Linked DNA regions of Syntrophobacter fumaroxidans MPOB. The protein of the gene in region 1 interacts with the protein of each later gene in a pairwise test. Links are inferred from orthologs where the notes say so. Each region holds a gene or a part of one and is shown on either strand. Other genes may lie near its edges. The genes, in order: sfsA and SFUM_RS18845.

Region 1 (15,512 bases):
TAAGGAAGCATGTGAATATCGCCCTTCTGTAGTTGTACGGATCGAAAGACTCGTTGTTCCCCATCTTCACTATATTCGAATCATTCCAAATATATTGAAAGAGAAAATTCATCTGCAGGTTCGAAGTGATGGGCCCTCGAAGCAAAACGTTCAAATCCTGTTCGGTGTCCTTGCGTGTCCTGGTCAGGCTGATCACGGGATCGAAATCATAGTCCCTCCACATGAACAGCCCGGAAACGTCAACGAACCATTCCCGGTAGACGGGATACTGGAACCCCACCAGGCCCCCGTGGCTCACATACCCCGTGCGTTCCGAATCGACCAGGTCATCCAAAGTCATGAGATAACCCGCGCGGATGTGGGCTTTGCCTCCCTTCATCATGTACATTTCGGTGATCCCGATGTTGTACACCCGGTCGTCGGGAGTCACGTCCCGGAAGAACCGCCAATTGGCTTCGCCCCTGATGTAGGTCCGCCAGTGCTCGTCATGGACGATGGTCAGATTCGGGACGACCGTCTGGACATCGGCCTTGGAGTCCCCCCCCGCCCAGAAATGGCTGTACTGGTATTCGAGCCCCGGGTAGAAAGGCGCTTTGTTCAACTGCGCATACAGCGCGGGTCTGGCGCCGATCACCCCTGAGTCCGACTGTGTGAAGTAGGTGACCTGGTAGTGGTTGTATGCGGCCCCCACCCTCCAGGAATCATCGCGATAAAAGTCGTAGCTTCCGGTCACATTGGCGACAAAGGCCCCATCCCCTTCTCCGGAGGCGCGTGCCGCCTCATCGAGGGAATCCTGGAGAACGTTGCTGTCGTATTGAAATCCGACCGCCCCGGTGACATGCCAGGGCTTGCCCACACGTGCGGCATTTTCCACCGCTGCGAGCAGTTTGCGCAACTCGGCGGCCGTTTCGGGAGGCTGATCCATTTTCAGTGCGGCCTCGAGCGATTTGCGGGCTTCCTTGTATTCCTTGAGATGGGCAAAGCAGATCCCTTCCTGGGCGATCGCCCGCGGAGCCAGGTCGGGCCTTGCGGCCCCGGCCTTCCTGAAAGATCCGATCGCTTCTCGATACTCGTTCAGCTTCATGCGGCACAGACCGATCTCATAGTCCGCACGCCCGGGGTCTGCCGGCCTCGCTTTTCCCAGTGCCTCGACGGCCCCCGCGTCGTCCCCTCGCCGGGAACGGATGTGCGCCACGTCGAACCACGCTTTTCGGTATGCCTCCTCATTCTGAGCGATCAGCGCGCGGAAAATGACTTCCGCTTCGTCCAGCCGTCCCAACCGGAGATAAATACCGCCCAGTTGATACTGATATTCGAGGTTCTCAGGGTCTTCCAGGATCGCCTGCTGCATCGGTCCGAGGGCATCCTCGGGCTTGTCGATCCGGATAGCCTGGCCGGCATTCCGGTAGGCCGCGGCACCGGCGCCCGGGTCCTGCGCCCGGATGGAGCAAGGGAGAAGGCAGATAAGCAAGACGCCGATCAGCACACCACCCAGCCGAAAGCCACGGATTCCCATCGTGCATCTCCTCAAGTCGCTTCACCCGTCTCAAATGCCCCACACTTGCTTTCGCTTCCCCGGCAGGACGCCGCGCGCTCGGCACTCAAGACTGCCCCTCGCGGCTCCGGGATCCTTCGCAAGAACGCATCGCTGTATCCAGGAAGTTCGGGAACTTAGGCGAATGTTGCCTTAAGAAAGAATCAATGTCAATTAAAGAATATTCCATCATATATATTCGCGCAGGGCCGTCCGCGATTCCAGCCCATTCACACACAAGATTCAAATCCGCAGGCCAATTTGGCCCACTCCGTATCAAGGGATGAAAACGTCCGTGCATCGGCTCCGACAACACATGTGTGCCTGCGCTATACGGCATACGGCGAAGAAAGCGATTGCATGGCGTATTGATGCACCGTCGAGGAATGATTAGCCTTTTGGCAGTAAAACCGCCCTCGGGCATGAATCATGCTCGACTGCGAAGGCAATCTCGCGGAGAAAATGGGAAAAATGTCCAAGACTTTGAAAACAGTGGACTATAGCGGTTCCATCTGCGATAATTGTATCGATCTGAGAATTGATGCACCGTGGCTCCGGAGCGTCAATACCGCCCCGCCCAGCAGGCTTTGCACTGACCCCAACCGACCCGGCCGCCTCTTAGCCGAAAAGCAAAGGACGGCTGGTTCCTGTAGAAGTTTCAGTTGATCGAGGAACCCGGCGCAAGCAAGGATTCCGGCTCGTGATCCCTGGAAGCTGCGACGATCTGCCGTAGCGACAGTTCGCAACCAGCGTTTGGAGTGGCTACGATGAAGGAGCGTCCCCACGGCGGGAAAGTACCCCGATCGAGGAACGTGAGCCTTCAGAGGTCGGGGCCCGACCCGCCCCAATTACTTTGCGCCTTCCGAGAAGTGAGGATCTGCGTTCCCAGAGGGTCTCATCATCCGGAAGAACGGCATCAACCAGACAAGGAGGCAACATGATGAAAAAACTGCTTTTGGGGACAATGCTTTTGGCGTTGGCCATGGTCGTTCCTGCTTCAACAATGGCGCAGGTAGGCGTGAGTGTGGGAATCGACCTGCCGCCACCCATCGTGTTCCAGGCGGCTCCCGAAGTGGTAGTGCTGCCTGAAACGGACGATGTGTACGTCGTTCCCGACATCGACGTGGACGTATTCTTCTGGAGCGGCTGGTGGTGGCGCCCATGGGAAGGCCGCTGGTATCGTTCACGCTATTATGACAGAGGCTGGGGTTACTACCGTCATGTTCCGTGGTTCTATTTTGACGTGGATCCGGGTTGGAGGGGATTCTACAGGGACCGATACTGGCACGGACACCCTTGGCGGTATGAGCGAATTCACTACCGTCACATGCATGACAATTGGAGGAAATGGCACAATAGCCGGCATTGGCGAGGAAAAAGGGCCTGGAACGTCGAGAATTACAGACCGCGACCGAACAAGGAGAGGAATCATCTCAGAAATCAAAGGCGGGTGGAGTATAACAAGAGGCCCGAGGTTCAGAAACATCACCAACTGATTCAAGAGCAAAAGAAACGACCCAGAGTATACAAGCCCAAAGGTGAGCAACAAAAACAGCCCCGCGCGCAGAAACCCAGGGCTCAGCAACAGAAGCAGCCCAGAGCGCAAAAACCCAGGACCCAGCAGCAGCGGCAGCCCAGAGCGCAGAAGCCCGCGCGGCAGCAACAAAGGCCGCCTCAGCACAGACAGATGAGGCAGCAACAGAGGTCGCCTCAGACGCAGAAGTCCATGGGCCACCAAGGTGGGGGTGGACAACAGTAAGGCAGACAAACCGCTCGATAGCGTTTTCAATTTTGAGCCGGCAACACCATCCGGGAAGCGGAACATGACCTGTCCCGGGAAGAACCGGGAGCGAAAAACGATGAGCCTCGCGGCTCCCGGGACAGGAAACACGGAAGCGTTGCCGGCTCGAAGTTTCCGATTCGTTACTCGTGTCCTGCTATCTTGGACCCAGCCCGGTATCAGCCGATGCTCAACCCCGGGAAATCGTGTTTGACGAGAACACAGGCGACGCCCCATCCGGGCGAGTCAGAGAACGCCGGTTTCCAGCAAGACCGCTCTCAGAATCTCGGGGGTGGAGTTGCGGATCAGAATCGTCTTGCGGCGGGATTTGTGTCCCCGGATGATTTCAACGTCGGACCGGGAGACTCCGAACGCCCCGGCGAGGAATTTCACGCACTCCTTGTTCGCCTCGCCTTCCACCGGAGGCGCGGTGAGCCTGATCTTGAGGCAACCCTGGTGCATCCCCGCCCATTCGTTCTTCGATGCCCTCGGCTGAAGATAGACGTCCAGGAGAGTTCCCCCCTCGCCCGCACGCAGAAATGAACCACTCTTCATCAGACCCACAACTCGAATCCTTCTCTGAACAAGACCGAAGTGGTGCTCCGGCGTCAACCGGCGTTAAGGACCGTGTATCGATGCTCCGCCCGGACGGAACCGGTCCGGAAGTATTCGACGAACCGTGAGAAACCGGCCGGGACAGGAAGATCGGATGCGTCTGCACGCATGCGCGTGACGGCCCCGGGACCGGGTCAACCGCCCGCCGTCGTCGGACTGCAGCGGCGGCCGTCGGCAGGTCGATCGGTCCATCATGTGAAACCGGCATTTTGTACCATGTCGGCGTATAAAGATCCATCTCCGGTGGGCATGTCTTCGACAGGCTCTCCCGTGAGCTTTCCAAACGCCGCAAAGTCAGGCGTGGTGCCAAAAATGACATGTTTACAACGATTCGTCGCGCCCCTAGTATTAGTACACGGCCCGCAGTTTCATGGGGTTCTGCTCGGATCCGGACCGCGCGAGACGTTCGGGTCGGAGTCGGCCGGGAGATGAGGGAAATGCATCGGTTCCGTCGTTGGCAGGAGGATTTCAATGAACAAGATATTGAGAATCGACACCGGGGCTGAAGGCGGTCCGCAGGCAACCGTCGGCTCCCCGGGAGAATACGCCGGACTTGGAGGAAGGGCTTTGACATCGACGGTGGTCGCCCGGGAGGTGCCTCCGTTGTGCCACCCGCTCAGCGCCGAGAACAAGCTGGTGATTGCGCCCGGACTGCTGAGCGGGACGAGCGGGGCCATGTCGGGCCGAATATCCATCGGGGCCAAGAGTCCGCTCACCGGAACCATCAAGGAATCCAATGCCGGAGGCCAGCCTTCCCAGGTATTGGCCCGCCTGGGATATGCCGCGGTGATCCTGGAAGGCAAGCCCGCCACAGACGATCTCTACAAGGTGGTGATCGACAAGGAGGGGGTCCGGATCGTCCGGGACAACAGCCTCAGGATGCTGCCCAACTACGACCTGATCGAAAAGATGAAATCCGAACACGGGGAGCACATCGCGTGCATCTCCATCGGACCGGCCGGTGAGATGAAGCTCGGCGCGGCTTCCATCGCATGCACCGACACGGAGTTGAGGCCCACCCGTCACGCGGGGCGAGGGGGTCTTGGAGCCGTTATGGGTTCAAAGGGAATCAAAGTGATCGTCCTGGACGATTCCGGGATGAAGACGAGACAGCCCAAGGACCCCGACAAATTCCACGCGGCCAACAAGAAATTCGTGGAAGGTCTGCGAAACCACCCCGTCACCGGGCAGGGCCTGCCGGCCTACGGAACGAACGTCCTGACGAACATCATCAACGAAGCCGGCGGTTATCCCACCTGCAATTTCCGGCAGGGCCGATTTGAGAAAGCCCACCAGATCAGCGGCGAGACGCAGGCCGAGACCGAAACGGTCCGGGGCGGCCTTGCCACTCACGGCTGCCATCGCGGCTGCGTCATCCGCTGCTCCGGCATTTACAACGACAAGGACGGCCGCTATCTGACCAAGCAACCCGAATACGAGACCGTCTGGGCGCACGGCGGGCAGTGCGGCATCAGCGATCTGGATGCCATCGCCATGCTCGATTTTCTGGACGACAATTACGGGTTGGACACCATTGAGATGGGCGTGGCCCTGGGAGTGGCCATGGAAGGCGGCCTGCTCAGGTTCGGAGACGCCGAGGGAGCCGTCAATCTGGTCAAGGAAGTCGGCAAGGGAACGCCCCTCGGCCGGATTCTCGGCAGTGGAGCGGAGATCACCGGCAAGGCCTTCGGAGTCGCCAGGATCCCGGTCGTGAAGGGTCAGGCCCTGCCCGCCTACGACCCGAGGGCGGTTCAGGGGATCGGCGTGACCTACGCCACCTCCACCATGGGGGCCGATCATACCGCCGGGTATGCGGTCGCCACGAATATTCTGAAGGTGGGCGGCGACGTCGATCCATTGAAACCCGAAGGGCAGATCGAGTTGTCTCGCAATCTCCAGATCGCAACCGCGGCCGTCGATTCCACCGGGATGTGCCTGTTCATCGCGTTTGCCGTTCTCGACCAGCCCGATACGTTCCAGGCGCTGATCGACATGATCAATGCGTTCTACGGGCTGCAGATGACGGCCGACGACGTCGTGGCGCTCGGCAAGCAGGTGTTGAAGACGGAACGGGACTTCAACGCCCGGGCCGGGTTCACCGCCCAGCATGACAGGCTGCCGCGCTTCTTCAAGACGGAACCGGTCGGGCCTCACAATGTGACTTTCTCGGTCCCTGACGAAGAACTGGACAGAGTGCACGACTACTAGCCTTTTCTCTCGCGGGTTCCTTCCGCTCCCGTTTGGGGGCGGAAGGGCCTTCAGCAGCCTGCGCGCCTCGCGGTGCTTTTCGTCATTCCCGCCCGGCCCTGATCTCGGGCCAGTGCACGGTGGCCATCGAAGATTCCGGTTTACACGCATGCGCGACTAAAATATAAAGCTGTAGCGGTTGAGTTGATTCAGTGGGTTCGAGTCACCTTTGCGCCGTTTTCCCGCAAGCCGCCCGTTCGCGGCCTTCCCCGCCGCGGAGGATGAAACCCTTCGGGAGATCGCGGCCAAAGGCAATTGAGGGTGAGTTGCGGCCACTCGCTCGGAACACTCGTTGAAAGAGGTGTGAACGATGAAAAACAGCAAACTGTTGATTCCGCTCTGTCTGGCCATCGCAATGGCTTTTTCGACAGCCCTGTTCCTGCCGGGTTCCTGCGGGGCGGTTGAATTTTCCGCCGATCTGGTCATTCAACCCAAGGGCGAAGAAGCCATGAAGGGCAAGATCTACGTAAAGGGAGACAAGGTCCGGCAGGAGATTCTGGAAGAAGGCGACAACCAGATCATGATCATCCGCCCGGATAAGAAGGTCACATGGATGATCTCCCCGGACGAAAAAACGTACATGGAAATGCCATACCAGGCTGAGGACAAAACCTTCGAGGAATGGACGGAGAACAAGGAAAAGAATTCGAAGTTGATCGGCGAAGAAACCATTTCCGGCATCCAGACCAACAAGTACGAGAACATCGAAGACGGGGAGAAGACTTATTTCTGGATTTCCAAGAAGTTTCCTTTTCCCATCAAAGTTGAAGATGCTGAAATCACGATGGAATACAAGAATATCAAGGAAGGCCAGGTGGACGCCGCCCTGTTCGAGCTTCCCGCCGGCTACGAGAAAATGTCCATGCCGACGTTGCCCGGCAAATCCGAGGAATAGCTGCCGCTGTGCCGGGGAAGGCGAGAGCCGTTCGGTCCCCCTCCCCGGTACGCCGCACTCCCGGCTCCGCTCCTCCTGCCGTTGCTCCACGAGCCCGCCGTCATGACCGATTCCGCGAAGCCGCAGAACCCCGATCCCGGGCATGAGAGCCGCCGCGTGGCCCCGCTCGCGGGTTCGCCGAGATCCCCGTTCCTGATCGAATTCCCGGAGGACAGTTTCACCGCCGTTTTCCTGGGGCGGGAAAAACGTTTCCTTGTCGAGGCCGAACGAAACGGACACCTGTTTCAGGCACACTGCAACAATTCCGGGAGCATGCTCGGCCTGCTGCGGCCGGGAAGCGACATCCTGCTTTCCGTATCCCCCAACCCCTCGCGTCGACTGCCCTACACGCTCGAATCCATCAAGCTCGGAAGCCACTGGGTGGGAGTGAACACGCTCGTACCCAACCGGATCCTCAGGCTCGCCTGGGACAGGGGAATACTGCCGGAGTTGATAGGTTACGATCGATTTCAGAACGAAAAAACCTCCGGCGAGAGCCGTCTGGACGCCTTTGCGGAAGGACCCGCGGGGCAGGTCTGGATCGAGGCGAAAAACGTGACGCTGGTGGAGGACGACGTCGCCTGTTTCCCGGATGCGGTGACCGTACGCGGGCAAAAACACATGAGGGAACTGACGGCGCTGGCGCGCGCGGGCCGGAGGGCCGCCTGCTTCTTCCTGGTCCAGCGACCGGATGCTTCGTGCTTCGCTCCCGCCGATTTCATCGACCCGGTTTATGCCGAGCTTTTTCACGCAGCAGTGCATGCGGGCGTGGAGATCTGGCCGTACGAGGCGGTTGTCACCCGGCAGGGGATTGCTCTGGGCCGCAGGCTGAAAGTGGTGGGGCACTGATACGAACTTGCGTTCGGCATTGACGGGAAGGCATGAAGCCCTCCCGCCCAATGCACTCATCTTGAACGCAACGTTGTGTAAGAGCACCAGTGATTCCCGTCTTCCCGGAATCCCGCTTGAACGGCGGGGCAACTGGGAAGACGGGGCTTTTCCCGTGACGCGGAACGCTACAGGGAGCCGCCGCCGGCCTCGAAGCCCAAATCGAAGGCTTTCCGGTTGACGTCGATCAATCGGGCCGGGATCGTTTTCCTGATGGCCGCATCCCAGCTCCGCCCGGAGATCGGAAGCTGACCGGTCCCGGCCAGGACGCCCACCATGGCGAGATTGGCCGCGCGCTCCGATCCCGCCCGGCGCGCGATTTCGCGGGTATCCACCTTGATGAACCGGGCGACTTTCTCCCGGACTTCTCCGTAGAGCGTTTCCAGCTCGGGATACACGGCCTGGCCGGTTGCCACCGTGAAGGGCAGCACGGGAACCGTGCTGGAGATGACGATGCTCTCCTGGTGGCACTTGGGCAGTGCCCGCGCCGCCTCCAGCGGTTCGAACGCCAGTACGATATCGGCTTCCCCGTCGGCGATGGTGGGGCTGAAAACCTTACCCATGACCACGGACGACTCCACGACGCCCCCGCGCTGGGCCATGCCGTGAATCTCGCTCATCATGACCGGCAGCCCTTCCTCCAACGCCGCTTCACCGACAAGACGAGTCGCCAGGAGCGTTCCCTGTCCGCCGACTCCCGTGAAAAATATGCGCACGGCCTCCAGGCCCCTCTTTTCAGTCGCCATTATTCGCTCCCTCCCCTCGACTCTTCGATGCGCTTGGGCTTGATGGATTTGCACAGTTGCGAGCAGACGCTGCACCCGCTGCAAAGGGCCTCGTTGATGCGGACGCACATTTCCCCGGACGCACCGGGTTCCCATGCGAAAGCGGGGCATCCCAGCTCCTCGAGACACCGCTTGCACAGATCGCAGGACGCATCCACCTGGAACACTACCTTTTGCCTCTTGCGCAGCATCCGGTTCTCGAACAGCGGACAGGGACTCTTGGAAATCAGCACCGATACGCCGGGTTCCTTCAGCGTCCGGCGCATATCCTCGAGCACTTCCCGGGTCTTTTCCATCCGGAGCGGATTCACCACTTCCAGGCGCTTGACTCCACAGCCTCGAATGACATTCTCGAGGCTGACCCGGGGCTCGATCTTCCCCGCGGGCGTCAGTTCGATCCCGGGATGAGGCTGATGCCCGGTCATGGCGGTTGTCCCGTTGTCGAGCACGACCAGGAGAAACCGGTGATCGTGGGAAACTCCGTTGATGAGCCCGGTGATCCCGGAATGAAAGAAGGTGGAATCCCCGATGAAAGCCACCACCGGTTTGTCCTGCACCTTGCTGAACCCTCCGGCCGTGGACACCCCGGAGCCCATGCAGATGAGAAAATCGGCCATGCGCAGAGGCGGCAGAATGCCCAGGGTGTAGCAGCCGATGTCGGTGGGGTAGATGGCATCGTCTCCGAACACTTTGCGCACGGAAACATAGGTGGCGCGATGGGGACAGCCGGGGCAGAGGTTGGGAGGTCTTTGCGGCAGCGCCGGCGCGGTGAAGACCCGCGGAGGTTGGTAATTCAGGCCGAAAAAGCTGCTCATGGCCCGCTTGACCTTCACGCCGTCCAGCTCGAAGGCGCGCGGCGTCAGTTCGGCGCCCTTGCCCGCAATAGCGACGCGCAGACCGAACTCCTGCGCGGTCACCCGTACCGCTTCCTCCAGGAACGGTTCGAGTTCCTCGACCACGAGGACTTTTCCCAGTCCACGCATGAAGTCCCGGATCAGGGCTTTCGGATGCGGGAACGTGAAACCCAGCTTGAGCACCTTGACGCGATCCCGGAGCCCCAGGTCGCGCACGGCGTCCAGCACGTAGAGGTACGAGACGCCGCTGGTGACGATCCCCCATTTCCCTTTGCCGGTGCTGAAATTGAGCGCGCTTCGCTCGGCCTCCTCCTGCAGCAGGGCGAGCTTGTCGAGCAGCGCCAGCCGAAGCTTGCGGCCCACCATCGGGACGACCACCAGGTTGAAGGGATCCTTCTTGAATTCGCCGCGCGGCGTTCCCGAAGGGATCTCTCCCAGGGTTACCGGCCCTCTGCAGTGATTGACCCTCGTGGTGGTGCGGAGCATGACCGGAATGTGATACTTCTCCGAGACCGCCAGGGCCTCGAGGGTCATCGCCTTCGCCTCCTCGGGCGTGGACGGCTCGAACATCGGGACATTGCCCAGCTTCGCGTAATAGCGATTGTCCTGTTCATTCTGGCTGGAATGCAGGGAAGGATCGTCCGCGACGACCACCACCATGCCTGCCTTCACGCCCACGTAGGCCAGGGTCATGAAAGCGTCCGCAGCCACGTTCAACCCCACGTGCTTCATGGCGCACAGGCTGCGGACCCCTGAAACGGCCGCCGCCCCCGCCATTTCCACCGAAACCTTTTCATTGACCGAGTACTCCACGTAAACGCCGGCATCGGAACCGATCCGGTGGAAACGGTCGATGATCTCGGACGATGGAGTCCCGGGATAGGCCGCAACAAAGCGGACGTTCCCTTCGAGAGCCCCGCGGACAATGGCTTCATTGCCCAGAAGGAGATGCTTCTTCTCGCTTCCGGGCATCAGGAGTTCATGCATTCGATACCTCCCTGCAGTCGTTCATGATTTCATGTTTCTTCGGTCCACAAACAGCTTGACCTTACCGTTTTCCCGCTCCAGCGAACCCCTTTCAACCAGCTTGACGCGGGGCGTGATACCGAAGTGGTTGGTCACCGTCTTGCTCATGATATCCACCAGGGCACGCTGTTCGAGCATCTTGTCGTAGAAGAACCGTTCGGTGACCTCGACCCAGATCTCGAGCCGGTCCCGGTGTGCGTGCCGGACCGCCACGATCTGATAGAGGGGGCGTTCGCCCTTGATCTGTTCGAGCACGTCGCCGATGCGCTCGGGGATGATGTTGATCCCCTTGATGACCACCACATTGTCGCAGCGTTCGAGAATCCGGCTGATCTTCCGGAAAGTGCGCCCGCACGGGCACGGTTCATCGATGATGCGGCAGACGTCTCCCGTGCGATAGCGGATGACGGGGAAGGCTTCCTTGGTGAGGGTCGTGACGACAAGCTCCCCCTCTTCGCCGGGTGAAAGCACCCTCCCCGACGCCGGATCGATGATCTCGGCATAGAAGTGGTCTTCCTGGAGATGCATGCCGCTGCGACCCTCCAGGCATTCCCCGGCGACCCCCGGACCCATGACTTCACTGATTCCATAATTGTCCGTCGCCTTGACGAAGAGCCTTTCCTCGATCTCCCCGCGCATGGATTCGGTCCAGGGCTCCCCGGCGCAAATGCAGTACTTGAGCGAGAGCTTCTTCGGATCGAACTTCAGTTCCGCCATCTTGTCCGCGATGACCAGGCAGTAAGACGGGGTGGACGCGAGCACCGTGGTCCGGAAATCCTGCATGATCTTGATCTGCCTCTCGGTCCGGCCCACGGACGTCGGCAGCACGGAGGCTCCGATGCGCTCCGCGCCGTAGTGAATCCCGAGGCCGCCGGTGAGAAGCCCGTAGGCGAACAGCACCTGGATCACGTCATCCTGGGTGACGCCGCCGGCGCTCAGGATACGCGCCACCAGGCCGCTCCAGGTGCGCAGATCCTGGCGCGTGTACCCCACAACCCGCGGGTTCGCCATGGTGCCCGACGACGAATGCACCCGCACCACTTCACGCAACGGCACGGCAAACATGTCGTAGGGGTAACTGTCGCTCACATCCTGGCTGGTGGTATAGGGCAGTCGCTCGAGGTCCTTGAGTTCCGTGAGGTCGTCCTCCGGCCTGAAGTCGATCTCCTTGAAACGGCGCCTGTAAAAAGACACGTTTCGATACACGCGGTTCAAGGTGGCCTGCAAGCGCTCGAGCTGGAGCTGTTCCAGCTCGTCTCTGGACATGCGTTCCTTTTCGGGTTCCCAAACGGGCATAAACAGCTCCTTTTGGAATCGATCTCGGCTCGTGGTGCGACAAAACACCATGGAATACCGGAAGCCGCCTGCCAAGCCTCATTCCGTTACGGTTTCCGGATGCTTTCCCCTCCGCCGGCCCTGGCCGCGCATCGGCCTTCACAGCCCGTGAACCGCGGATGCCTCACGCATCCCAAATCTGCCTGGCTCCCTTGCCAAGATAGGCCCTCTGCACTTCCCGGTGTTCGAGCAGTTCGGCCCCCTCTCCCTGCAGGACGACTTTGCCCGTTTCCAGCACGTACCCTCGGTCGGCTATCTGCAAAGCGGCCTTGGCATTCTGTTCGATCAGGAGAATGGTGCGCCCTTCCTGCCTCAGTTCCCGCACGATGGAGAAGATCTCGCGGACGATGAGCGGAGCGAGCCCCATGGACGGCTCGTCGAGGACCAGCAGCCGGGGCCGGGACATGAGCGCGCGGCTGATGGCGAGCATCTGCTGCTCGCCTCCGCTGAGCGTCCCCGCAAGCTGTGTGCGACGCTGCCCCAGAATGGGAAAACGCTCGAACATGCGACCGATGTCCTCCCGGACCTGACGACCGTTCCGGCGGTGGACGAAACCCCCCATTTCCAGGTTCGCCTCAACGGACATGGTGGCGAAAATCTGGCGTCCTTCCGGAACGAGGGCAATTCCCAGCCGCACGATGTCCTCGGGCGGCATCCCTTCGATGGGAGCGCCTTCGAACTCGATCTTCCCTTTCAGGGGTTTCACCAGGCCGCAGATGGTGTTCACGAGGGTGCTCTTGCCGGCCCCGTTGGCCCCGACCAGCGTGACGATCTCGCCGGAACGCACGTGAAGCGATACGCCTTTCAGCGCTCGAATGTTGCCGTAGTGCGTGTGAAGACTCTTGATCGTGAGCATGTGTTTCCACCCGGGAACAACGGACGATCCGAAAAATACGGGCCGATCCTGGACGAACGACTACTCCCCTCCGAGATAGGCCTCGATGACCGCGGGGTGATCCTTGACTTCATCCGGGGTCCCGCTGGCCAATCGCTGCCCGTAGTGCAGCACGAGGATGCGGTCGGAAATCTCCATGACAAGGTTCATATCGTGCTCCACCAGCAGCACGGTCACGCCGCGCGTGCGAATGCGCCGGATGAGCTCCCCAAGCTCCTCGGTTTCCTTCATGTTGAGGCCGCCCGCGGGCTCGTCGAGCAAGACGAGCGAGGGCTCGGTGGCCAGGGCGCGGGCGATTTCGAGAATCTTCTGCTTTCCCAGGGGCAGGCTTCCGGCCGGGAGCCCCCGGGCATCGCTCAGTCCGACGAACTCGAGATACTCCTCGGCGTCCTTCCTGATGCGCCGTTCCTCGGACCTCATGCCGGGCAACCGCAGGCCGGTGGACAGGAAACCCCGATGGGTCCTCGGATGGCGGCCGAGCATCACGTTCTCGAGCACGGTCATGGACCGGAACAGCGCCACGTGCTGGAACGTCCGGGAAATACCACGCCGGGTGATCCGGTTCGGAAGCATGCCGTCGATCTCCCGCCCTTCGAAGACGATGCGCCCCGAGGTGGGCCTGAGCAGGCCGCTGATACAGTGAAAGAGCGTCGTCTTCCCTGCGCCGTTCGGCCCGATCACCGCCTGGATGATGTTTGCCGGGACCTCGTAGGTCAACCCCCGCAGGGCCGTGATGCCGCCAAACCGCATCTCCAGCTCGTGGAGTTCCAGCAGCGCGGCTTGGGAATCTCTGGAATCCTCTTTCATGAGCCCCCGTCATCCGGCGCGGCAACGGTCCGAGACCCCGCCGACGTCCACCTGCCGGCAAGAGACATCAGGCCGCCGGGCAGGAACAGGGCGACCACCAGCAGGATCGCCCCGTAGATCACGATCTCGAAATCGGCAAAAACCTGCAGCCATTCATTCCCCACAAAGGTCAGCAGGACCGTCCCGACAATGGCTCCCCAAAGGCTCTGCATGCCGCCCACCATCACCATGAGGACGAAACGGATGGACCACATCAGGTTGAACGAGCCGGGATTGAGGCAGGTCACATAATGGGTGTAAAAGCTTCCGGCCAGGGCCGCAAAAACCGCGCTCAACACAAACACCTGGAGCTTGTACCGAGCGGTGGGAACTCCCATGGATTCCGCCGCCGTCTCCTCTTCATGGATGGCCCGCAGCGCCCGCCCCACCCTCGAACGCAGGATATGGAAGCAAAAGACCAGTCCGATGAACACCGTGACCCAGACAATATAGTACCAGGCGATTTCGCCGGTGATCCTGACGTCGCCGAAGCGCAGGCGCGGAATGTCCGACATGCCCGACGGTCCGCCGGTCCATGCCACTTCCTCGCCGAGCACGATGTGGACGATGACTCCGAACCCGAGGGTCGCCATGGCAAGGTAATGGCCTTTCAGACGCAGGGCCGGAATTCCGATCAGCCAGGCGACGGCCGCCGAGGCAAGCATGCCGATCGGCATCGCCGGCACCGGGTTCCACCCGAAGCGGCTCGTCAGGATGCCCGAGGTGTAGGCGCCGATTCCGAAAAAAGCCGCCTGGGCCATGGAAATCTGCCCCGCAAAGCCCATGAGCATGCTCAGACCGAGCGACACCAGGCTGAAAATCCCGGCGAAGACCATCACGTCCACATAGTGGGAAACCGCCTTGAACGGGACGACAACCCAGGGGAAAACCCCGATGAACAGCGCGGCGCAGAGAAAACCCAGCCATTCCCTTCGGTTCATCCTGTCGACCTTCCTAGAACCTTTTCAGCTTGGCGGCCTCGCCACTGCCGAAAAGGCCCTCGGGTTTGAAGAACAATGCCAGCAAGAGCAAGACGAGGGCCACCGCGTCCTTGTACCCCGAAGACACGTACCCCGCGCAAAACGATTCGGCAAGCCCCAGGATCGCGCCTGCCACCAGCGCCCCGAAGAAGCTTCCCAGCCCTCCGAGCGCCGCGGCCCCGAAACCCTTCAGCCCGAGGAGGGCACCTCGATCGAATTCCATCATCGATATTGGGGTAATGATCACCCCGGCGGCCGCCCCGATGCCCGCGCTCAGCACAAAGGACAGCAGCACCATCCGACGGACCGGGATTCCCACCATGCGCGCCGCGTTGGGATTGTCGGCGCAGGCGAGCATGGCCTTGCCGTAGGTGGACCTGTGGAAGAAGACGGTGAGACCGATCACGATCAGCGCGCTGACGCCCACGACCCAGAACGCCTGGGTCTGGATGGCGGCGCCGGCCACAAGAATGGGACCACCGGCGCTGAAGGCGGGAACGCTGTGAGGGTCCTTCCCCCACCAGATCATGGCGCCCCCTTTGAGCAGGATCGAGAGGGCAATGGTGATGATGATCAGCGAGAGTACGCTCGCGTTTTTCGCCCGCCGGATCACGAACCGCTCCATGACGAGACCCACCAGGCCGGTGGCGAGAACCGCGCCGAAGAAGCCCACCACGATAGGAAGCCGGAGGACGCCAATAAAAAAGGCGGCAAAAAGACCGCCGAGCATCACGAACTCACCCTGAGCGAAATTGATGATTTCAGTGACGTTGTAAATGATGTTGTAGCCAAG
Region 2 (10,103 bases), 510 kb from region 1 along the record:
GGGAAGAACGGCCGGGCATATGACGTTGCGAATCGCATTCTGAGCAGGGAGGAACCGAGCGCCGATGCAGGATTTGCAGGATCGCAAAAAGTTTTTCAGCCGCTGCCGCCGGGTGGTGATCAAGGTCGGCAGTGCCGTGTTGACCGGGCCCCGGGGGTTGAACCGGGTGATGATCCATCGGCTGAGCGACCAGATTGCCGAGTTCCTGGAGCGGGAACGCGGCCGGGAGGTGGTGATCGTCACTTCCGGGGCGGTTGCGTCCGGCATTCGCAAGATCGGGCTCAGCGAACGGCCCCGGACCATTCCGCACAAGCAGGCGACGGCGGCCGTGGGCCAGGGCGCGTTGATGGAGGCCTGGGAAGGCGCTTTCGACAAGTACGACCTGCTCGTCGCCCAACTGCTTCTCACCAGTGAGGATCTCGCGCATCGGCACCGGTACCTGAATGCGCGCAATACCCTGGAGACCTTGCTGTCCTGGGGAATATTGCCGATCATCAACGAGAATGATACGGTAGTGGTGGAAGAGATCAAGTTCGGGGACAACGATCAGCTCTCGGCGATGATCGCCGGTCTGATCGGGGCCGATCTGGTGGTCAACCTGACGGACACTCAGGGGCTGTATGACTGCGATCCGCGCCTGAACAGCTCGGCCGGCCTGATCCCCGTGGTGCACCGCGTGGATGCGAAAATCCTGGCCTGCGCCACGCCGCAGCCGGGATCGGTGGGAACGGGGGGCATGCTGAGCAAGGTCAATGCGGCGAGGAAGTGCCTTGCTTCGGGAATCCCCATGATCATTGCCCCGGGCAGGGAACGTGATATACTGCTGAGGCTCTTTGACGGCGAAATGCTCGGCACCGTTTTCCTTCCCCGAAAGCGGGTGTATCAGGGCAGAAAGGTGTGGCTCGCCAATTTGCCGAAGCCGGCGGGCGACCTGGTTCTCGATGCGGGAGCCGTCCTGGCCCTGAGGAAGAAGGGGAAGTCGCTGCTGCCCATCGGCATCCGCGAGGTGAGGGGGACTTTCGGAGTGGGCTCGCCCGTGCGGTGCCTGGATGAGGCCGGGAACGTCGTCGGCGTCGGACTGAGCAACTACAGGTCGGCCGAGATCGAGAGTATCAAGGGTCATCGCAGCGAGGAGATCGAAACCCTCATCGGCTACAAGCATTCCGACGAGGTGATTCACCGGAACAACTTCGTGTTGGCCGGGGAAATGATGGAAGAAACGGACGGAGGGCCGGATGCGTGAGGAAGTGTTGACCATGGGGAAGAGGGCACGACAGGCCGCACATCACATGGCCAAAGTCGGAGACGTGCATAAACGCAAAGCCCTCGAGCACATGGCCTTGAACATTGAAGGCGCGGAAGCGGCGATCCGCGAAGCCAACGACAAGGATATCCGGGCCGCCGTCGCCAAGGGGCTTCCGGCGGCCAAGGTCGACCGCCTCCGGCTCGATGCAAAGGTCCTTGAAGAGATGGCGTGCGGGCTCAAGGAAGTGGCCCGGCTTTCCGACCCGGTCGGGGAGATCACCCGCATGTGGACTCGTCCCAACGGGCTTCGCGTGGGGCGAATGCGCATACCGCTCGGCGTCATCGGCATCATTTACGAATCCCGCCCGAATGTGACCGTGGATGCCGCGGCCCTGTGCATCAAGGCCGGGAATGCGGTGATCCTGCGCGGCGGCTCGGAAGCGTTCCATTCGAATCGCTGCCTGGCGGACATTCTCCGGCGGTCGCTGGTGGAAACCGGGCTCCCCGAAGATGCCGTCCAACTGGTCGGTACGACCGACCGGGAGGCCGTGCTGGATTTGCTCAAACTCGAAGAATGCATCGACGTCATGATCCCGCGCGGGGGAGAGGACCTCATCCGTTTTGTCGCCGAGAACGCCCGGATGCCCGTGCTCAAGCACTACAAGGGAGTCTGCCACGTTTTCGTGGATGATGAAGCCGATCCGGATATGGCCATGCGCATTTGCATGAACGCCAAGGTGCAACGGCCCGGGGTATGCAACGCCATGGAGACTCTGCTCGTGCACGCCGGCATCGCGCAGCGGTTTCTGCCTCCGATGGCGGAGGCCTTTCGGGCGGCGGGGGTCGAGCTTCGCGGATGCGAACGGACCCGGCGGATCGTTGCGGACTGCGCGCAGGCCGTCGAGGAAGACTGGTACGCCGAATACCTCGACCTGATTCTCGCGATCCGGGTCGTGAACGACATGGAAGAGGCCATCGAACACATCACCCGGTACGGGTCCCAGCATACCGAGGCGATCGTGACCGGGAATTTCGAGAGGGCCCACCGTTTTCTGCAGGAGGTGCAGTCCTCGCTGGTGCTCGTCAACGCATCGACGCGCTTCAATGACGGTTTTCAACTCGGCCTCGGAGCGGAAATCGGGATTTCCACGTCGCGGTTGCATGCGTTCGGGCCGATGGGGGTCGAGGAACTGACCACCACCAAGTTCATCGCGTTGGGAAACGGGCAGCTCCGCAGTTGATGGTCCGGAACGGACGGAGCGATTCAGAATGCGTCAGCGCATCGGCATAATGGGAGGGACCTTCGATCCCGTTCATTTCGGTCACCTTCGAGCAGCGGAAGAAACCGTCGAGGCCCTGGAGCTTGACGCCCTTTACTTCACTCCCGCCGCCACGCCGCCTCATAAGGGGGGTAAAGCGATCCTGGACTTCGATCATCGCCGGCGAATGCTCGAACTCGCCATCCAGGATCACCCGAAATTCGCCCTGTCCGACATCGAACGCAAGCTTCCCGGCAAATCCTACACGGTGGTGACCCTGCGCAGATTGCTCCAGGACTGGGCAAACGGCGTGGATCTCTATTTTCTCGTCGGACTGGACGCGTTTCTTGAACTGAACACCTGGTGGCACTTTCAGGAGCTTTTCGAGCTGGCCCGCATGTGCGTCCTCAGGCGTCCCCCTTATGACGAGACGGCCATCGAGGCGTTCCTGCGTTCCAAGGTGTCTCCCGACTACGCCTGGGAGCCCGGCGCGCAGGCGTTCGCGCACCCCGGCCTGCTCCCCGTCCACTATCTGTGCAATACGCACCTGGAGATTTCATCGACACGGATTCGAGAATTGGTGGCGCGGGGGCGTTCCATCAGGTATCTGGTTCCGCCGCAAGTTATGCGTTATATTTTTCAGAATAAACTGTATGCAGGCTGGAACGCCGGCGTTGAGACCGTTGGGGAAATGATGCAACATGACGCAACCTAAGAAAAAAACAGCACTTTCCGGAGGGATCGGATCCGTTTCCGAAAAGAAGCCGATGGACTCGAAGAGCAAAGCCTTCCTTTGTGCGGAGGAAGCGGACAAGCTCAAAGCCGCCGACGTGGTGTTGCTCGAGGTGTCGAAGTATTCTTCTTTTGCCGATTATTTCGTCATCTGCAGTGGAAAGTCCGGCCGCCAGGTACAGGGGATCGCCGACAGTATCGAACGGAGTCTCAAAGAAGCGGGGATCAGGCCTCTGGGAGTCGAAGGCCTTCGAGAAGGTCAATGGGTATTGATGGACTACGGCGACGTGATCGTCCATGTTTTCTATGAACCCGTTCGATTTTTCTACGACCTGGAGAGCCTTTGGTCTGAAGCCGAGACGGTGCGCTGGAACGAACGATCGGATCGAGCCGATGCCGTGAAGGCGGAGGAATTCTTATGAAACCACTGACCAGAGCCGCACGGGTGTGTCTCGTGATCGCAACCGTGGTTTGTTTCACCTTCACGAATGCGGTGGCGCCGCTCTCCCGAAGCTTCGCCTTCACGCTCAGCGAAGAGAACGAACTGGGGCGAAAGCTTCTCGAAAAGATCAGGCAGCACATGCAACTGGTCGAGGACGGCGAAGTGCTCACGTACGTGCAGTCCGTGGGGAACCGGATCGTCGAGCATCTGGGGACCACTCCCTACGAATTCCGGTTCTTCGTCATCAATGAACCGGTGCCCAACGCGTTCGCTATCCCCGGCGGTTACGTTTTCGTCTTTCGGGGACTCATCGAAGTGCTGGAAGACGAAGGGGAGTTGGCCTCCATTCTGAGTCATGAGTTGGCTCACGTGCAGGCACGTCACATCGAACGCCGGATGAAGGAAGGCCGCATCCTGTCGGTTGCCTCGCTGGCGGGATTGTTGGCCGGGATTCTGCTTGCCAGCAAGACCGGTGCGAGCCCCGCCCTGGCTCTCGGAGGTGCCGCGGGCGCTCAGAGCGCCGCCTTGAAATACAGCCGCGAATTCGAAACCGAGGCGGACCAGATCGGGCTGAGAAACCTGTGCGAGGCGGGGTACGACCCGAAGGACATGGCTGAAGCGATGCAACGGCTCGAGCAGTTCAGATTTCTGAACAACGCAAGGATACCGAGTTACCTGTCTACGCACCCCGCTGTGGCGGAGCGGGTCCAGTACCTGAAAGAGCTGGCGTACTCTCACAAGGAATGGTTCGGGAAGAAGAGGGTGTCGCCCACCGCGATGGATTTCCCGCTCATGAAGGCGGCGCTCATTGCCGATTACTCAGAGCCTGCACGAGCCATGGAACGGTTCACGGCCGGGGTCAAGAAAAGAGAGGCGGAAGCCTTCTACGGCATGGGAAGGCTTTACATGCGGCAGGGAGACAACGCACAGGCCCTGTCCATGCTGCAGGAAGCGGTCAGGCTTCGGCCGGGCAGCCCGTTCATCCTGAGCAGCCTCGGCAAGGTGTATCACCAGCTGGGGAGGCTTCCCGAGGCGCAGAAAGCGCTTCAGACCGCCCTGTTGATGGATTCTTCGACGATCATCGCTCAATACAGGCTGGCGCTTGTCCTCCAGGACCAGGGGAAGCGGGAGGAGGCCCTGGAGCACCTTCAGAGCATTCAGAGATATGCCCTGTCTTTTCCCGATATCGACTACCAGATGGGGATCATTCTGGGGCAAAACAACCGCATCGGACTGGCTCACTACCATCTGGGGCACTATTACGAAAGCAAGCAGGACCTGAAGCTGGCCTTGTTCCACTACCAGAAGGCCCGAGTGCTGCTCAGGGATTCGGTTGAAAAGATGAATGAGCTGGACAAGACCATCAAAGTGCTTGAGAAGGAGAAGAAGGAGAGCGTGTCACATCAGGCCCGCCGGTAAGCTCGCGTTGAAGGGGTGTGCGGAACGGCTCAGTCGCGTATTCGAGGTGGAATCCGATGTTTGGGGAACGACTGCAAGGCAGGGTATTGTTTGGGCTCAGTGTAGCCGGATTCGTGATATCCGCCATGGCAGGCCTCTCGGAGGTCCTGCCCTGGCTGCAGGTGATGTGCCGGAGTGTTTCCGACGGGTGCGCGGACACCGTAAGGTACACCCTCCTGAAAGTGCCTTTCTGGGCCTGGGGCGTGGGTTTCTATCTCCTGCTGGGCCTTGCCGCCTGGAAGCTCCGGAAGGGGGTGGCCTGGCTTGCGGCCGTTGCGACCGGGGTGGAGGTCACTCTTGTTTGGATGATGATCTCTCTGGATTTGCCGTGCCTGTTCTGCGTGGCCAACCTGGTGATCGTGCTGATGCTTCAGGTCGTTGCATTCCAGAGGCATCTGACCTGGCAGACCGTGTCGGCGGCTTCATTGTCGTTCGTGCTTTCCTTCTTTCTCCTGGCGGACACTGCCGGGCTGAGGAAGATTTTCAGCGGACCGGACAACTCCGAGGTCATCGCGAAGATAGCGGGGGAATCGGTGACCGACCGGAGAATCGAAATCATGCTGGGGGCGCGTCTCTACGACTTGAAAAAGGAAATTTTCAAGCTCAAGAAGGACCGAATCGACCATTTACTTCTTGACCAGCTCATCGAGAAAGAAGCCGCATCCCGCGGAATGACCTTCGATGACTTCGTCAATCAGGTCATCGTGCCGAACGGCGTCACTATCGAAGAGGCCGAGATCGATGGGTACATCCGGGAGAACAGGGACCGGATGCGTGAATGGACCGGCACTTACGAGGAATTGAGGGAGCGCATCAGGGGCTTCCTCGAACAGCAGAAACGTTTCAATGCGATCAGGGCATACGGGAAATCTCTTGAGCCGAAATACGGCGCCGCGATTTATCTCAAAGAGCCGCAGTATCCCATTGTCGAGGTGAAACTCGACGGGAGTCCGAGTCTTGGCCCTGCGGATGCGCCGGTGACTCTGGTGGAGTTCTCCGACTACCAGTGTCCGGCATGCCGGGCCACCCAGGAAGGTGTGAAGAAGGTCAAATCGCACTTTGGAGACCGAGTGAGGCTGGTGTTCAAGGACTACCCGTTGAAGCGCCACAAGAATGCGCACCTGGCTGCGCAAGCCGCCCGGTGTGCGGGCGATCAGAGCAGGTTTTGGGATTACCAGGATGTTCTGTTTGCCTGGGAGCAGGAACTGGATGTGACTCAGCTCAAGCGTTTTGCTCGGGACCTGGGACTTTCCACCCGGATGTTCGATGAATGCCTGGACAGCGGGAAATACAAGACGGCGGTCGAACGGGACGTGGAAGAGGCCGTGCGGATCGGCGTGGACAGGACGCCCTCATTCATTGTCAACGGGAAGCTGATCGTCGGGGGGCCCTCCTTCGAAAGATTTGAAAAAATCATCGAGGAAGAACTGAACAAACCGAAGGGAAAATCCTAGAGGCTTCGGTCCGGTCCGAGCGGCCGGACGATGACGCCCGCAAGGTCGCAGCCGCGACGGTTCACCGTGTCACCCCGGGCCAGGGAAGCCGGCCCTGACAACCCCGAACAACGATAGCTTCGCTCTTGACGATCCCATCTGCGTGGGTTAGCCTAACCGGTCGTCTGATGATCGTTCGCACCACGTCGGGGTCCGATCGAAGGCGCGCGAATCGCGGGAGTTATGACAGCATGCGGATATTCTTCAATGTTCTAGGAGGGAGTGATGAAGATTCTGGTCAGCGATAACCTGGCTGAGTCGGGCGTTGAGAAGCTCAGAAAGGTTCAACAATTTGAAGTGGATGTGAAAACCGGTCTGACGCCCGACGAACTCCGCGGGATCATCAAGGACTACGACGGCCTGGTGATCCGTAGCGCGACCAAGGTGACCCGGGACATCATAGACGCTGCGGACAATCTCAAGGTTGTGGCCAGGGCGGGCATCGGCCTGGACAATGTCGACGTCGAAGCCGCCAGCAAGCGCGGGATTGTGGTGATGAACACCCCGGAAGGGAACATCGTCACCACCGCGGAACACGCCATCGCCATGATCCTGGCGCTTAGCCGGAGCATTCCCCAGGCCACCAATTCCATCAAGAGCGGCAAGTGGGAGAAGAAACGTTTCATGGGCCGGGAGGTGTTCAACAAAGTACTCGGTATCATCGGGATGGGACGCATCGGGCGCATTGTGGCCGATCGGGCCAAAGGTTTGAAAATGAACGTCATCGCCTTCGACCCGTACATCAGCTCCGAGGTGCTGGAGTCTTCGGGCATAGAGGCGGTCGCCCTCGACGACCTGCTGACGCGCTCCGACTACATCACCGTCCATACGCCGATGACGCCGGAAACCCGGGACATCTTGAACGCAAAAGCTTTCAAAAAGATGAAGGAAGGTGTTTTCGTCATCAACTGCGCCAGGGGAGGCATCGTCAACGAACAGGATCTCCATGACGCCATACGGGCCGGGATCGTGGCCGGTGCGGCTCTCGACGTTTTCGCTCAGGAACCGCCCAAGGACAACCCTCTCCTGGCCCTCGACAGCGTCATCGCTACGCCGCACCTGGGGGCATCCACGGACGAGGCGCAGGAGAACGTCGCCATCGCGGTGGCGGACCAGGTCATCGATTTCCTGGTGCGCGGCACCATAAGGAATGCCGTGAACGCCCCCAATATCGACGGCGCCGTGCTCGCCCGGCTTCGTCCCTACCTGAAGCTCTCCGAGAAGCTTGGTTCCGTCCTCACTCAGATCACCCGGGGAGCCATTCAAAAGGTATCCATCGAATACATCGGGGAAGTGGCGTCCATGGAGACCCAGCCTTTGACCTATTCCATACTGAAGGGGATGCTCACCCCGATAATGGGAGATATGGTCAACTTCGTGAACGTTCCGGTCCTTGCCCGCGAGCGGAACATCAAGGTGACGGAATCCGTGCGCAGCGAGGCCGAGGACTTCACCAACCTGATCGGCATTCACGTGAAAACCTCGGAAGAAGAGAACCTGGTGGCAGGGTCGTTCTTCGGGAAGAAAGACCCCCGCATGGTCAGGATCAACGATTTCCGCCTGGAGGCCGCCCTCGAAGGTCACCTGCTGCTCATTTACAACATCGACACTCCCGGCACCATCGGAGCGATCGGGACCTGTCTCGGGAAACACCACATCAACATCTCCATGATGGATGTCGGACAGGTGCTCGAACGCGGTCAAAACATCATATTCCTTCGGACCGACACTCCCGTTCCGGGCCACGTGAAGGAGGAACTGCTGGCCATGGACAATGTGAACGTCGTTCAGGCCATTGAACTTTGACCTCACACAGAGAGGGTGGACCATGGAAGAAAAAGAAGATAAAGGATTCGTGGTAAAGGATCGTCGCAAAGTAGCCCGGGAGGAGTCCGAGCAACCCGAAGCGGCGGCCGGTCCGGAAACCGCCGGCAAGGAAGACCGAGAGGCGGAGGCGAAGGGCGAAAGAGCTCCCTCGGGTGAGGAATCTCGCCACGTTCCGCTGCCCGAGGTGACCCTCGCCACCTTTGTCTTTTCCCTGAGTTCCTCTGCCCTGGTGCATCTTGGAGAAGTGCCCGATCCCGAGTCTCAGAGCGTGCGGGTCGATCTGCCCCTGGCAAAGCAGATCATCGACACCCTGGGTATGCTGCAGGAAAAAACCAGGGGCAATCTGGATCCCGATGAGGATCGTCTTCTGAAGACGGTCCTCTACGATCTGCGGCTGCGTTATGTTCAAAAGAGCGGCAAGTAGCCGGGAATTCCCGGATGCGAGGAATCCGGAAGGGACATGCATTGGCACTTAGGGTCGGCACTCCCGCGAAAATCAATCTATGGCTCGAGATCGTCCGGAAACGGGAGGATGGCTACCACGACCTGTCCAGCCTCATGCTTCCGGTGGCGGTTTACGATCACGTCGAAGTGGCCTGGAGTCACGAAGGGGGCGTTCGCCTGAGCTGCGACAGCGCCGAGGTGCCCGATGATCGCGGGAACCTTGCCTGGCGGGCCGCGGACGCCTATCTCGAAGCTGCGGGGGTCACTCGTGGAGTTTCGATTCGGCTGGAGAAAAACATACCGGTGGGCGCGGGAATGGGTGGAGGGAGTTCAGACGCCGCGGCGGTGCTTCTCGCGCTGAACCGGTTGAGCGAGAATCCGCTGTCCGAAGCGGTTTTGCATCGGCTCGCCGTGGGCCTTGGCGCGGATGTCCCTTTTTTCCTCCATTGTGTTCCGGCCCTGGCGACCGGCATCGGGGAGCGACTGTTGCCGGTGCACGGGATTCCCGATTACCCCCTGCTGCTCGTCAAGCCGCCCATATCCGTTTCCACGGGCTGGGTTTACGGAAGTTTGAAGTTGACAAGGGGAGAAAGCCGCATTAAACTCCGTTCGTTTCTGGACAGGCCTTGGCACTTGTCCGAGGTTCTCCGGAACGACCTGGAAACCGTTACCCTGAACGAATACCCTCAGCTTGGGCAAATCAAGTGCTGGCTCATGGAAAACGGGGCTGTGGGGTCTTTGATGAGCGGTAGCGGTCCAACTGTTTTTGGGGTCTTTGCGGAGCAGCGTTTGGCGGACGGTGCGGGGGAACTGGCTCGCCGGGTTTGGAAAGATTGCCGGGTTGACGTGACACGCGTTCTGGGGACTCCGGTTTCCGCGCGATCATAGACTCCGATTGCTTGGGGCGTCGCCAAGCGGTAAGGCACGGGTCTTTGGAACCCGCACCCGGAGGTTCGAATCCTCCCGCCCCAGCCATTTCTCTTGTGATCATCAGGCTGATGAACCGGCAGGATTGCCTGCTTGGAGAAGAGTGAGACGGAGTGGCCATGCGAGGCCGGATTGTTCTGATTGCTGGCAATTCCAACCGACCGCTTGCTCTTCAGGTATGCTCCCATTTGGGAATAGAGTCCTGTGAGGCCCTCGTGGGGCGGTTCAGCGACGGGGAGGTTCGCGTAGAGATCGGCGAGAACGTCAGGGGCAAGG

Evidence for each region.
Region 2: the proteins of sfsA (region 1) and SFUM_RS18845 interact in binary tests that used the Escherichia coli proteins (3 or more experiments, as listed by UniProt). The link is inferred for Syntrophobacter fumaroxidans MPOB from one-to-one orthologs.

What each region holds. Positions count from the first base shown.
Region 1 is NC_008554.1:4,950,934-4,966,445, reverse strand. What follows is about bases 6,148-9,066. They hold sfsA (DNA/RNA nuclease SfsA), read left to right. Parts: upstream 6,148-7,173; coding sequence 7,174-7,959; downstream 7,960-9,066. Other genes in these bases: iorA (indolepyruvate ferredoxin oxidoreductase subunit alpha), read right to left, coding at 8,744-9,066; SFUM_RS21005 (indolepyruvate oxidoreductase subunit beta), read right to left, coding at 8,127-8,744; SFUM_RS21015 (DUF4412 domain-containing protein), read left to right, coding at 6,487-7,071. In the rest of the region: SFUM_RS21035 (tetratricopeptide repeat protein), read right to left, coding at 1-1,516; SFUM_RS21030 (hypothetical protein), read left to right, coding at 2,472-3,293; SFUM_RS21025 (DUF167 domain-containing protein), read right to left, coding at 3,561-3,869; SFUM_RS21020 (aldehyde ferredoxin oxidoreductase family protein), read left to right, coding at 4,401-6,137; more of iorA, read right to left, coding at 9,067-10,624; SFUM_RS20995 (phenylacetate--CoA ligase family protein), read right to left, coding at 10,646-11,959; SFUM_RS20990 (ABC transporter ATP-binding protein), read right to left, coding at 12,123-12,854; SFUM_RS20985 (ABC transporter ATP-binding protein), read right to left, coding at 12,915-13,700; SFUM_RS20980 (branched-chain amino acid ABC transporter permease), read right to left, coding at 13,697-14,680; SFUM_RS20975 (branched-chain amino acid ABC transporter permease), read right to left, coding at 14,694-15,512. UniProt on the Escherichia coli protein: Binds to DNA non-specifically. Could be a regulatory factor involved in maltose metabolism.
Region 2 is NC_008554.1:4,449,862-4,459,964, forward strand. Bases 362-3,360 are described here. They hold SFUM_RS18845 (glutamate-5-semialdehyde dehydrogenase), read left to right. Parts: upstream 362-1,235; coding sequence 1,236-2,486; downstream 2,487-3,360. Other genes in these bases: proB (glutamate 5-kinase), read left to right, coding at 362-1,243; nadD (nicotinate-nucleotide adenylyltransferase), read left to right, coding at 2,515-3,219; rsfS (ribosome silencing factor), read left to right, coding at 3,272-3,360. Outside these bases: more of proB, read left to right, coding at 65-361; more of rsfS, read left to right, coding at 3,361-3,658; SFUM_RS22130 (M48 family metallopeptidase), read left to right, coding at 3,655-5,097; SFUM_RS18865 (thioredoxin domain-containing protein), read left to right, coding at 5,154-6,590; serA (phosphoglycerate dehydrogenase), read left to right, coding at 6,855-8,435; SFUM_RS22690 (DUF1844 domain-containing protein), read left to right, coding at 8,458-8,880; ispE (4-(cytidine 5'-diphospho)-2-C-methyl-D-erythritol kinase), read left to right, coding at 8,922-9,788; SFUM_RS18890 (ribose-phosphate pyrophosphokinase), read left to right, coding at 9,947-10,103. UniProt on the Escherichia coli protein: Catalyzes the NADPH-dependent reduction of L-glutamate 5-phosphate into L-glutamate 5-semialdehyde and phosphate. The product spontaneously undergoes cyclization to form 1-pyrroline-5-carboxylate.